Regions from separate parts of the Micromonospora kangleipakensis genome, predicted to be linked through region 1. Evidence: riboswitches for the same ligand, from Rfam matches in the RefSeq annotation. Region 1 holds a riboswitch; each other region holds the start of a gene.

Evidence for each region. A riboswitch is a leader RNA that binds a small molecule or an ion and turns the genes downstream of it on or off. The one in region 1 is predicted to bind cyclic di-AMP.
Region 2: it holds a riboswitch for cyclic di-AMP, as region 1 does, so the genes downstream of both, EV384_RS06840 (coiled-coil domain-containing protein) here and EV384_RS24650 (C39 family peptidase) in region 1, are expected to answer to the same signal.
Region 3: it holds a riboswitch for cyclic di-AMP, as region 1 does, so the genes downstream of both, EV384_RS04375 (C40 family peptidase) here and EV384_RS24650 (C39 family peptidase) in region 1, are expected to answer to the same signal.

The regions. Positions count from the first base shown of each region.
Region 1 is NZ_SHLD01000001.1:5,128,008-5,131,275, forward strand. Features, by position in the region: gene EV384_RS24645 (hypothetical protein) at 1-304, shown strand, start outside; gene EV384_RS36865 (hypothetical protein) at 397-522, opposite strand; gene EV384_RS24650 (C39 family peptidase) at 623-1,426, opposite strand; cyclic di-AMP (ydaO/yuaA leader) riboswitch at 1,638-1,780, opposite strand; gene EV384_RS24655 (LVIVD repeat-containing protein) at 2,562-3,268, opposite strand, start outside.
Region 2 is NZ_SHLD01000001.1:1,405,575-1,408,842, reverse strand. Features, by position in the region: gene EV384_RS06850 (hypothetical protein) at 1-61, opposite strand, end outside; gene EV384_RS06845 (YibE/F family protein) at 283-1,614, shown strand; cyclic di-AMP (ydaO/yuaA leader) riboswitch at 1,769-1,899, shown strand; gene EV384_RS06840 (coiled-coil domain-containing protein) at 1,904-2,926, shown strand; gene EV384_RS06835 (carbonic anhydrase) at 2,997-3,268, opposite strand, start outside.
Region 3 is NZ_SHLD01000001.1:905,121-908,388, forward strand. Features, by position in the region: gene EV384_RS35780 (N-acetylmuramoyl-L-alanine amidase) at 1-1,047, opposite strand, end outside; cyclic di-AMP (ydaO/yuaA leader) riboswitch at 1,282-1,417, shown strand; gene EV384_RS04375 (C40 family peptidase) at 1,479-2,465, shown strand; gene EV384_RS04380 (phosphotransferase family protein) at 2,878-3,268, shown strand, end outside.

The DNA.
Region 1 (3,268 bases):
GGTCGTCTGCGACGTGGTGCGTGAGCACGGGCACGCAGAGGTGCGGGCGGTTCCCGGTGACCAGATGGCCTTCCTACGGAAACAGGTCCGCTCGCTGATCAGGCAGCGAACGGGCCACCGCGCCCAGACCCACGTTCACGGCGACGTTCTTCTTGTGGTGTGCGATTCCCTGCGTGACCAGGAGGCTGAGATCCGCGCAGCAGTCGGTGCCGTCGCAGCCATCCTGCTCGGGAGCAAGCCGCTGCCGGTCGTGCGGCCTGATCGACCGTGGGTCGTGTGTTGGACTGCGTGGGAGCTGGGGTGACAGCGTGCCCTGCATGTGCCCTCGCTGGCGCTTCGCGCGTTCGCATTCATAAGCCATGTCTGAGCAGCAAAGCCGGGGGCCGCTTGATGTGGTCAGGCGACCCAGATGCCGTGCGAGAGGTACTGGGCGGCGGCCAGGTGCGCGGCGGGGGCCGTGCCGGCGGCGGCGAGTTGTCCGGCGAGGGGCTTGTCCGATCTTCGGTGTAACCGGTCCGGCACGGGTCAATGGTTGTTCTCGCCTGGACATGGCCGGTGGCCGGGCCGGAAATGGCGTCGGGCACCGGCTCGGTGGAGCCGGTGCCCGACGGGAGAGGTGCGATCAGGCGGAGTAGCCGCGGGTGGCCATCCAGTTCGCCAGGTCGATGGTGGTCATCCAGTAGGAGGCGGTAGCCGGATTTGCCGAGTCGGCGATCCGGACGGTCCGGCCGTCGTCCTTGTAGCCGACCACGGCGATGTAGTGGCCGCCGGGGAACGAGTGCCAGCCGCCGTCGGTGTCGGTGGCGGAGCCGACGGTGTTGGCGACCACGGCACGGCCGTCGGTGATGGCATTGACCACGTCGGCCTGGAGCTGGTCCATCTGCGCCGGAGTGGCCGCGCCGGGGATCATGTGGGTCCGCCACGGGTTGCCCTTGACCATCTGGTTGAGCCCGCGGGTGGTGTCCGCGGCGGAGTTGGTGCCGTTCTCGGTGGCGCCGAGCGGGGCGACCATCGCGTCCTGGGTGGTTTCGACGCCGCTCGCGCTGAGGGCGTTGCGCACCGCGGCCGGGCCGCAGTTCCAGTAGGCGTACTGCGCCTCGTAGGTGTAGTCGAGGACCTTGGTCGACGGCGGCTTCGGCTTCGCCTTCTTGGTCACGTCCGGGTCGGTCGTGGCGTTGGCGCTGGCCTTCGCAGACGGTGACGGGGCGGCGATCCGGGCCTCACCACCGGTGGCGGCCTCGCCGAGCCGGGGGGCCAGCTCGGCAACGGCGGCGGTCTTCACCTTGTGCGCCGGGGTGTCGTTGGTGGCGGCGAGCGCCGTGCCGACGCCGCCGGCCAGCACGAGCGCCGCGGCGGAGCCGGCGATGATCTGGTACGGGCGCTCGGTCACGACACGCCGCAGCTGACGCTTCATTCGGTGCTTCATGTGTTCCTCCACGGGGGGCCTGAGCGGCACACGCCGGCCCGACACGCGGAGGAACTCACGCGCGTTGCTGGGGCGGGGGTGCCGCGGGGATCGGGAGCGCCCGGTGGGCCGGGCTTGGGGACGGTGCCGGAAGTCGCCGGTCAGGCGAGCGTCGGCACCGCGATGCCGTGGAGGCGAGGGGCGTAACGGGGGGTGGTTCGCACGAGGCTCGAACTCCTTCCGTGGCCGCCTACCGGGTTAGCTGACGGATTCGGGCGGGAAGTAACGCCCTACCGCGGGCCGTGGCTCGCGGATTCACCCCGGTGTTGCACTGGGTCCCCGGTTCGTGAGATCACGATTGAGCGGGTCGGCACGGCGTCGCCATTTGCGATCGAAAACCGCACCGGACGCGCCGACACTACCGGCGGGTACGCCCCCGCCAAGCAACCCCACCTGCTTAAACTCCGAACACCATTACTCTGACCGGAACAGCCCGTCACTGATGTCGCTCAATGGGACGAGTAGCTATGACGGAACTATCGGGAGGCAACCGGACATCGGGGCGGGGTCGGCGCTGAATTTGTTGTCAATCACCGCATCCCTTACCCGAATGACCGTTTCCCGTCGGATGTGACCCGTCCCGAACCAATTCACATCACAATTCAGCAAACCCGGGCGGGGCGGCGCCGGCCGGCGGCGGCGCTGACACAGTCGGGGCAGGGTTCGGGTCCGCACAGGCGTTCATGGTGGAGTTGCCGGCGGCGCTCGTGACACCCGGCAGTCGGCGCAGGGCGGCCGGTTGGCGCAGGTAAAGCCATCGCCGGCGCATGTTGACCACTACGGCCGGGACCTCAACTTGCGGGTGTCGACGTGCCGCACCAGGTGGGTTCTTGCTCAGGATGTCGGAGCGCCGCCGGCGGCTCGGCCGGGAGTTGGGGACATGTAAGCCGGTCCACTCGAACAACCGGCCTTGGCTTGGCAACAGTTGATAATCCGCAACATCGCCGCTGGTGGGAGCTCGCCTCCCGATGCCTTGGCGATCGGCTGTCTTCCCCCGGCGGCTGGACGGCGAGGAACCAGCCGACGTGCGGGTTCGCTGGTAGGTCACGAAAGCGGGCGGGCGCCGACGGCGCCCGCCCGCTTTCTCGTAGCAGTGTCAGCGGAGCAGGAACGTTTGGGTCTGGGGGTTCAGCATCGGCAGTTTCTTGGCCCCGGCGGTCTGCGGGCCGCTGAACCGGATCACATCTACACCGCGGGAGATGTCGTTGGCGATGATCAGGCCGTTGTACCAGTAGGTCGACCACTGGTTGGACTGCATGTCGTAGTAGGCGATCTCCTTCGGGTTGCTCGGGTCGGTCAGGTCGACCATCGAGGTCCCCGAGCCGTACGCGGAGGAGACCAGGATGTTGCGGCCGGCAACGGGCACGTAGTTGAAGTTGTGGTAGGTGCTCGGCTCGGCGCGTGGGATGCGCAGGTGGCTCAGCGGCGTGGCGGGGTCGTCGACGGCGTACGTCCAGATCGCCCCGAACGGCTCCTGCGCGGGCCCGAAGTACTCGTCGCCGAAGGTGACGTACTTCCCGTCGTGGGTGAACGCGGCGCTGTGCCAGATGTCCACGTCCGGCGTGTCGACGTTGGCGATCACGCGGGGGGCCATCGGGTTGCTGATGTCCCACAGCTGGCCCTGGGACAGGCAGGCCGCGGCGGCGAGCTTGCGCGGGGTCAGCACCTGGATGTCGTGGCATGCGAAGAAGTCGCCGGACGCGCCGGAGAAGAGGTCGATCCCCTTGACGGTGGGCTCCGCGACGACCTTCGCGGCGAGGCCGGCGGCGGCGTCGCCACCCGGTACGTCGATCACCGAGATCC
Region 2 (3,268 bases), 3.7 Mb from region 1:
TGCTGAGCAGCAGCAGGAGCCGGACCCACCGCCCGGTCGTCACCGCCGCCTCCGTCCGCACGACGACCACGTTAGCCTCCCGGGTCGTACCGATCGGGAGGAACCGCCCGGATCCACGGGCCCGGCCGCGCGCCCCGCCGCCCGGCGGGACCGCGGGCCGGCCTGACTAGCATTCCCAGCGACGGCCCCGGCGACTGCCGCACCGGCGGACGCCTCACCCGGCCGGTGAACCGACCGGCCCGGTGACACGTACCTCGCCTGAGAATCGTTGGGAGACTCACCATGGGCGCCGACCACACCCGTCCCGCCCCGTCCGCCCCGCCGCGGGTACGACGGATCCTCGTCGCCACGGTGGTCCCGCTCTTCGTCCTCACCGTGCTCGCCGCGCTGGTGCTCTGGCCGCGGGACACCCCGGCACCGGAGCGGGCCGCGGACGTGCCCCGGTACCACGGCACGGTGACCCGGGTGGTGACCGTGCCGTGCCCGCCGGCGGCGGAGGTGCCGGAGGGCGTCCCGGGCGGCTCGGCCGGGCCCTGCGGGACGGTCGGCGTCGCGGTCGAGCAGGGCCCGGACGCCGGCCGCCAGGTGGAGACGCCCATCCCCGCCGGCCCCGGCGCGCCAACGGTCGAGGTCGGCGACCGGATCATCCTGGTGGAGCTGGTGGATCCGGCCGATCCCGCGACGAAGAGCTACAACATCGCCGAGCACCAGCGGGCCACGCCGCTGATCTGGCTGGCGGCGCTCTTCGCCGTCGCCATCGTCGCGTTCGGCCGCTGGCGGGGGCTGGCCGCGCTGGGCGGGCTGGCCGCGAGCTTCGCCATCCTGCTGGGCTTCGTGCTGCCGGGGATCGGCGGCGGCCAGCCGCCGCTGCTGGTGGCGATCGTCGGCTCGGCGCTGATCATGTTCGTGGTGCTGTACCTGACGCACGGGATCACCGCGCAGACCTCGGTGGCGGTCCTCGGCACTCTCGGCAGCCTGGTGCTGACCGGCGTCCTCGGCACGCTCGCCACCGCGGCCACCCACCTGACCGGCTTCGGCAGCGAGGACGCCACCACCCTGTCGATGTTCCAGCACGATGTCGACCTGCACGGGCTGCTGCTGGCCGGGATCGTCATCGGCTCGCTGGGCGTGCTGGACGACGTGACGGTCACCCAGGCGGCCACCGTCACCGAGCTGGCGCACGCGAATCCGGGGCTGTCCCGGTTGCAGCTCTACCGGGCGGCCACCCGCGTCGGCCGCGCGCACATCGCCTCCACGGTCAACACCATCGTGCTGGCGTACGCGGGCGCCTCGCTGCCCCTGCTGCTCCTGCTCGTCGCCGACTCGCGGGCGGTGAGCGAGATCCTCACCAGCGAGTTCATGGCGCAGGAGATCGTCCGGAGCGCGGTCGCCACGATCGGCCTGATCGCCGCCGTACCGCTCACCACCGGCTTGGCGGCCCTGGTGACCACCGCCGGTCAGGGCGGGGCCGGCGGGCCCGCCGTGCCAGCGTCCCGTCCCCCCGCGGAGCCGGATGCCGCACTGGCGGCGCTGAGCGCGCCACGCACCGGCGCCGCCCCGGGCGCCGCCGGCGGCGGGACCGGACCGCACGGGAGCACGGACATCGCATGGTGACACTCCGGAGCGTGACCGCCGGCGCCAAACGCGACGCTGGTCACGGAGCTGCCCGTCGAATTACCGCTTTTAGTCGGCTTCCGGACGTAGATCCTCGGGACGACTCTCGGGTAACCTCGCTGCCGGTCACCGCCGAAGGCGCGCAGCGGCGCCTGCGGTGCCACCGCCCAATCGCCGTACGGCGAGCCGGGGAACCAGGTACATGGGGTGTATCCGCGCCAGCGGTAGGGGCCACTTCCGTCCCGAACCCGTCAGCTAACCCGGTCGGCGGTCGAGGGAAGGGAACACTGTGACGGCACCCCTGCGCCGCTGGTTGATACCCGTGGTGGCCGTGCTCACCGCGTTCGTCATCGTCGCCGGCCCCACCCCGGCGATCGCGGCGCCGACGACGCCCCCCACCCCCTCGGGGCATGCGGAGGACGAGGAGCAGCCGCTCATCACCGATGTCATCGAGGCCGCCAACCGCGGCTACGTGCAGGCGAAGAGCCGGCTGGCGAAGTCGAAGCAGCGCCAGCTCCAGCTGGGCACGGAGGTGCGCGCGGCGCAGAACCAGCTGGACGCCCTGCGTCCGCAGGTGACCCAGATCGCGGCGCAGTCGTACCGGACCGGGCGGATCGGCGCGGTGGCCATGCTGCTGGAGAGCAACACCCCGGACTCGTTCGTCCGGCGGGCGGCCGCGCTCGACGAGCTGAACATGGTCAACGCGCAGAAGCTCGCCGCGGTCAACGCGGCCAAGACCCGCGCCGAGCAGGCCAAGCTGGCGCTCGACGCCGAGGTGCGCGAGCAGCAGAAGCAGGCGAACGCGATGGCCCGGGAGAAGAACGAGGCGGAGAAGGCGCTCGCCCTGGTCGGCGGGAAGGGCTTCACCGGCGGCCTGGTCTCGGCCACCTCGCCGGTCGCCCGGATCGGTCCCGGCCGCACCGCCGACGGGGACTGGAAGCCCGAGTCGTGCAGCGAGAACGATCCCACCACGTCCGGCTGCATCACGCCGCGCACGCTGCACGCGTACAAGGAGGTCAGGCGGGCCGGCTTCAACCGGTTCGCCGGCTGCTACCGACCGGGCGGGCCGTGGGAGCACCCGAAGGGCAAGGCCTGCGACTGGTCGCTGCAGAACAGCGGGTTCGCCCCCTGGCACAACAACGACACCCGGATGTACGGCAACAACGTCGCCGCCTTCCTGATCCGCAACGCGGACCGGCTCGGCATCTACTACGTGATCTGGAACCGGCAGATCTGGTTCCCGGCGACCGGCTGGAAGTCCTACAGCGGGCCTTCCAACCACACCGACCACGTGCACATGTCGCTGCTCTGATCGACGACGTGCCCGGCCGAGGGGCCGTCCCGCCGATGCGGGACGGCCCCTCGGCCGTTGCGTGGGGGCGTCAGCCGCCGACGGCGGTGGGCGCGGCGCGCTCGACCTGCGCGGGGGGCGGCATGGTCGCCGCACCCGCCGGGACCGTCGCCACCGTCCGCACCTCGCCCGCGCTGAGCTGGTACGACATGCCGACCACCGCGCACCGCCCGGCGGCCACCTCAGCGGCCAGGACGGAGGAGTTGGCCAGCAGCGCCTCGACGGTCCGCGCGATGTGGATGTCGACGATGCCGTCGATCTCCTCGACGCCCTCCGCCGCCGCCCGGCGCAGGCTCGGCACCA
Region 3 (3,268 bases), 4.2 Mb from region 1:
CCAGCCGACGTCCTTCGCCTTGATGTGCTGGGCCACGTAGCCGTCCACCGAGCGCAGCGTGTAGTGCCAGCCCAGGTAGGTCTTGGTCTGCACCAGCTTCACGCTCGGGCCGAAGTAGCCCTCGGTGTCGTGGATGACGATGTACTCGATCTTCTGCTGGGCCGGCCGGTCGCCGAGGTCGTGGTTGCCGTAGTCGCCCGGGTTCGGGCCGTACTTCTCGTACGGCGCGGGGATCCACTCACAGGCCAGGCGGACCGGGCATTCCAGGCCGTCGGGCCGCTCGGCGCGGCGCAGCCCGAGCCGGTGCAGCCCGGACTCGTCGGGGGTCACCTCCCGGGCGGCGAGGGTGACCCGCTGGCCGTCGTCGGTGGTCCGGGCGGCACCGACGCTGATCTGGTCGTACACCTCGTCGGCGAAGGCCGCCGCGGCGTCCTCGGTGTCCGCGCCGGAGTACCGGGCCACCGCGCCGTACCAGGCCGCCGGGTCGCTGCCGGCGCCGACCGGCGCGGCCAGTTCCCGCTGGTACGACGCGAGCAGCGCCGCCCCGCCGCGGATGTTGGCGGTGGCGTCGGTGCGCAACGTCTCCTCGGGTACGCCGGTGAGCGCGGCGGCGGCGTCGAGGGTCTGCAGGGACGCCCGTGGCAGCAGGTCCCCGGTCGGCTCGGCCGCCACGGTGGAATCGACGACCAGGGGCCGGGACTCGTCGCCCCGGGGGTCCTCGTTCTCGTCGACGTGCGAGCCGGAGGGCGTGGCGGCGACCTGGTCGGCGTCGGTCAGGTGCATCGGCCCGTAGCCGCCGCTGGTGCTGGGCTGGCCGGGGTGGGTGTCCCAGCGGGACTCCAGGTACGACACGCCGAGCAGGACGCTCTCCGGCACGCCGTATTCGGCCGCGGCCGCGGCGTACTGCTGCTGACGGTCGGTGGGTTCGGTCGGTCCGGCGGTGAGGGGTTCCGCGGCGACCGGTCCGGTGGAGAGGAGCGCGGTGGCCGCCGCCATGGCGGCGGCGAGCAGGATCCGGCCGCGTGGCGGCGAGGGTGGGCGGTGCATGGAACCTCCCGGTCAGGTGGGGGTAACTGCGTGCTCACCCTCGCCCCGGAGGCAGTCTCGGGTCAATACTTACCTGTAAACGATGTTCGATGAAAGTTTTCTTCAGCCGGTTCTCGCCGGATCCGAACTTCGGGTACGGAGTGTCACGGCGTCGCGGGTTGCGGATCAATAACAGCCATCTCTACTCTGGTCAATCGTCGGCCGGTGTGTGCACCGTCCAACCCGGGTGGTGACGGTCCGACACCGCCGAGTCGCCTCCGGGCGAGCCGGGGACCCAGGTAACCGGGGTGAATCCGCAGCACTGCGGTAGGGCGGCTCCCTTCCCGTCCGAACCCGTCAGCTAACCCGGTAGGCGGTCAGCGAAGAAGGAGTACGGAAGCCCGGTGGCACACCATGCCCCGCGGCGACCGTCGGTCCGGTCGGTCGACCGGATGACGGCTGCGCCGCGTCCACGCTGGTCCCGCTTCACCACCGCACTCGCCGCCCTGGCCGGCACCGCCGTCATCCTGACCGGCGGCGCCACGGCGGCCCACGCCGAACCGACGGTCGCCGAGATCGAGCGCCAGATCGACCAGGACTGGAACAAGCTCGAACCGATCATCGAGCAGCACAACGCCACTCGCCAGGACCTAGCCGTCAAGCGGAAGCAGGCGGCGGCCCTGGCCAAGCAGATCACCCCGTTGCAGCTCCAGGTCGACCTCGCCATGGGCCAGGTCGGCGGTCTCGCCGCCGACGCGTACAAGGGCGACAACCTGTCGACCGTGAACGCGCTGCTGGGCAGCCGGTCGCCGAGCGACGTGGTCGCCGGCCTCGAACTGCTTGACCGCTTCGCCCACCGTCAGCAGCAGCAGGTGCGCAACGTCGTCGTACTCCGCGACCAGCTGGCCGCCAAGAAGAAGCCGCTGGACGAGATGGTCGCCCAGCTGACCCGGACCGAGGCCCAGCTCGCGGCGAAGAAGAAGCAGATCAACGCCGAGATCGCCCGCCTCGACAAGCTCCGGCTGAAGGTCTACGGCAGCGGCGGCGGCGGTCCGCTGCGGCCCGCGCCCTGTCCGTCCGGCTATCCGGGCGGCCCCGCCGGAATCGCGGTCAAGTTCGCCTGCGCCCAGATCGGCAAGATCTACGTCTGGGGCGCCGCCGGCCCGGACCACTACGACTGCTCCGGCCTGACCATGGCCGCCTGGGCCAAGGCCGGCGTCTCGCTGCCGCACAACGCCCGCCAGCAGCACGACGTCACCCGCCGGGTGAGCCGGAGCGAGCTGCGCGCCGGGGACCTCGTCTTCTACTACAGCGACCTGCACCACGTCGCCATGTACGTCGGCGGCGGCTGGGTGGTGCACGCCTCCCAGTCCGGCAAGCCGATCACGATGAAACGCGTCGACGACGGCCAGATCAACAGCTACGGCCGACCGGGCTGATCCACCGGAAGGGGCTCCCGCGTGGCGGGGGCCCCCTTCCGCCGTCAGCGGATCGGCCAGGTGCGCCAGAGATGCCATGCGGGCTTGGCTGTCACTGGTGGCGGTGGTCATCGTGCCTCTCACCTGCGGCGGGAGTGGTGAGGCGTGGGGGACATCGGTGGCCGGTCGCGAACCTGTGACGGCCTGGAGACGGCCTGGCGGTCGCGGAAACCGAACGCCAGGCCTGCTCCGCTGACCGGAATCGAAGCGCACTGTCAGCTTGGGCAAGATCGGCTCGAAGGGTCGCGTTCCGCCTGTTCGTCGCGCTCTCAGGTGGTGGGGTTGACTGTGGCGTGTCGACGTAGAAGCCGGCGCGCAGTCGCACGAGATAACCCCGGCGACGTCGGTGGTCATTTCCGCAATGATGGCCGACATGGACGTAGACGAGGTCGAGGTTGTCGTCGCCCATAACGAGCGCGCGACCCTGCGCGTCGGCGACGTGTTCGTGAAGATCGACGCTGATCAGACCCGCACCGACGTCGAGGTCGAGGCGATGGCGATGGCGCCGGTCCCAACCCCGGAGATCCTGTGGCGGAAGCCGCCCGTACTCGCGCTCGCCGCTCTCCCGGGGACGGCACTCGGCCACCTCGGCGAGCCATCTACCGCTTCGTCGGCCGCGTGGGCCGCGGCGGGTGCCGCCGCCCGGATGCTGCACGACGCGCCGCTGCCGCCATGGCCCGGTCGGAGCCTCGACGAGCTCGCATCGCGCCTCGCCGATGAGTGCGAGTGGCTCGTCGCCAACGACGTCCTTCCCGCCGACGTGG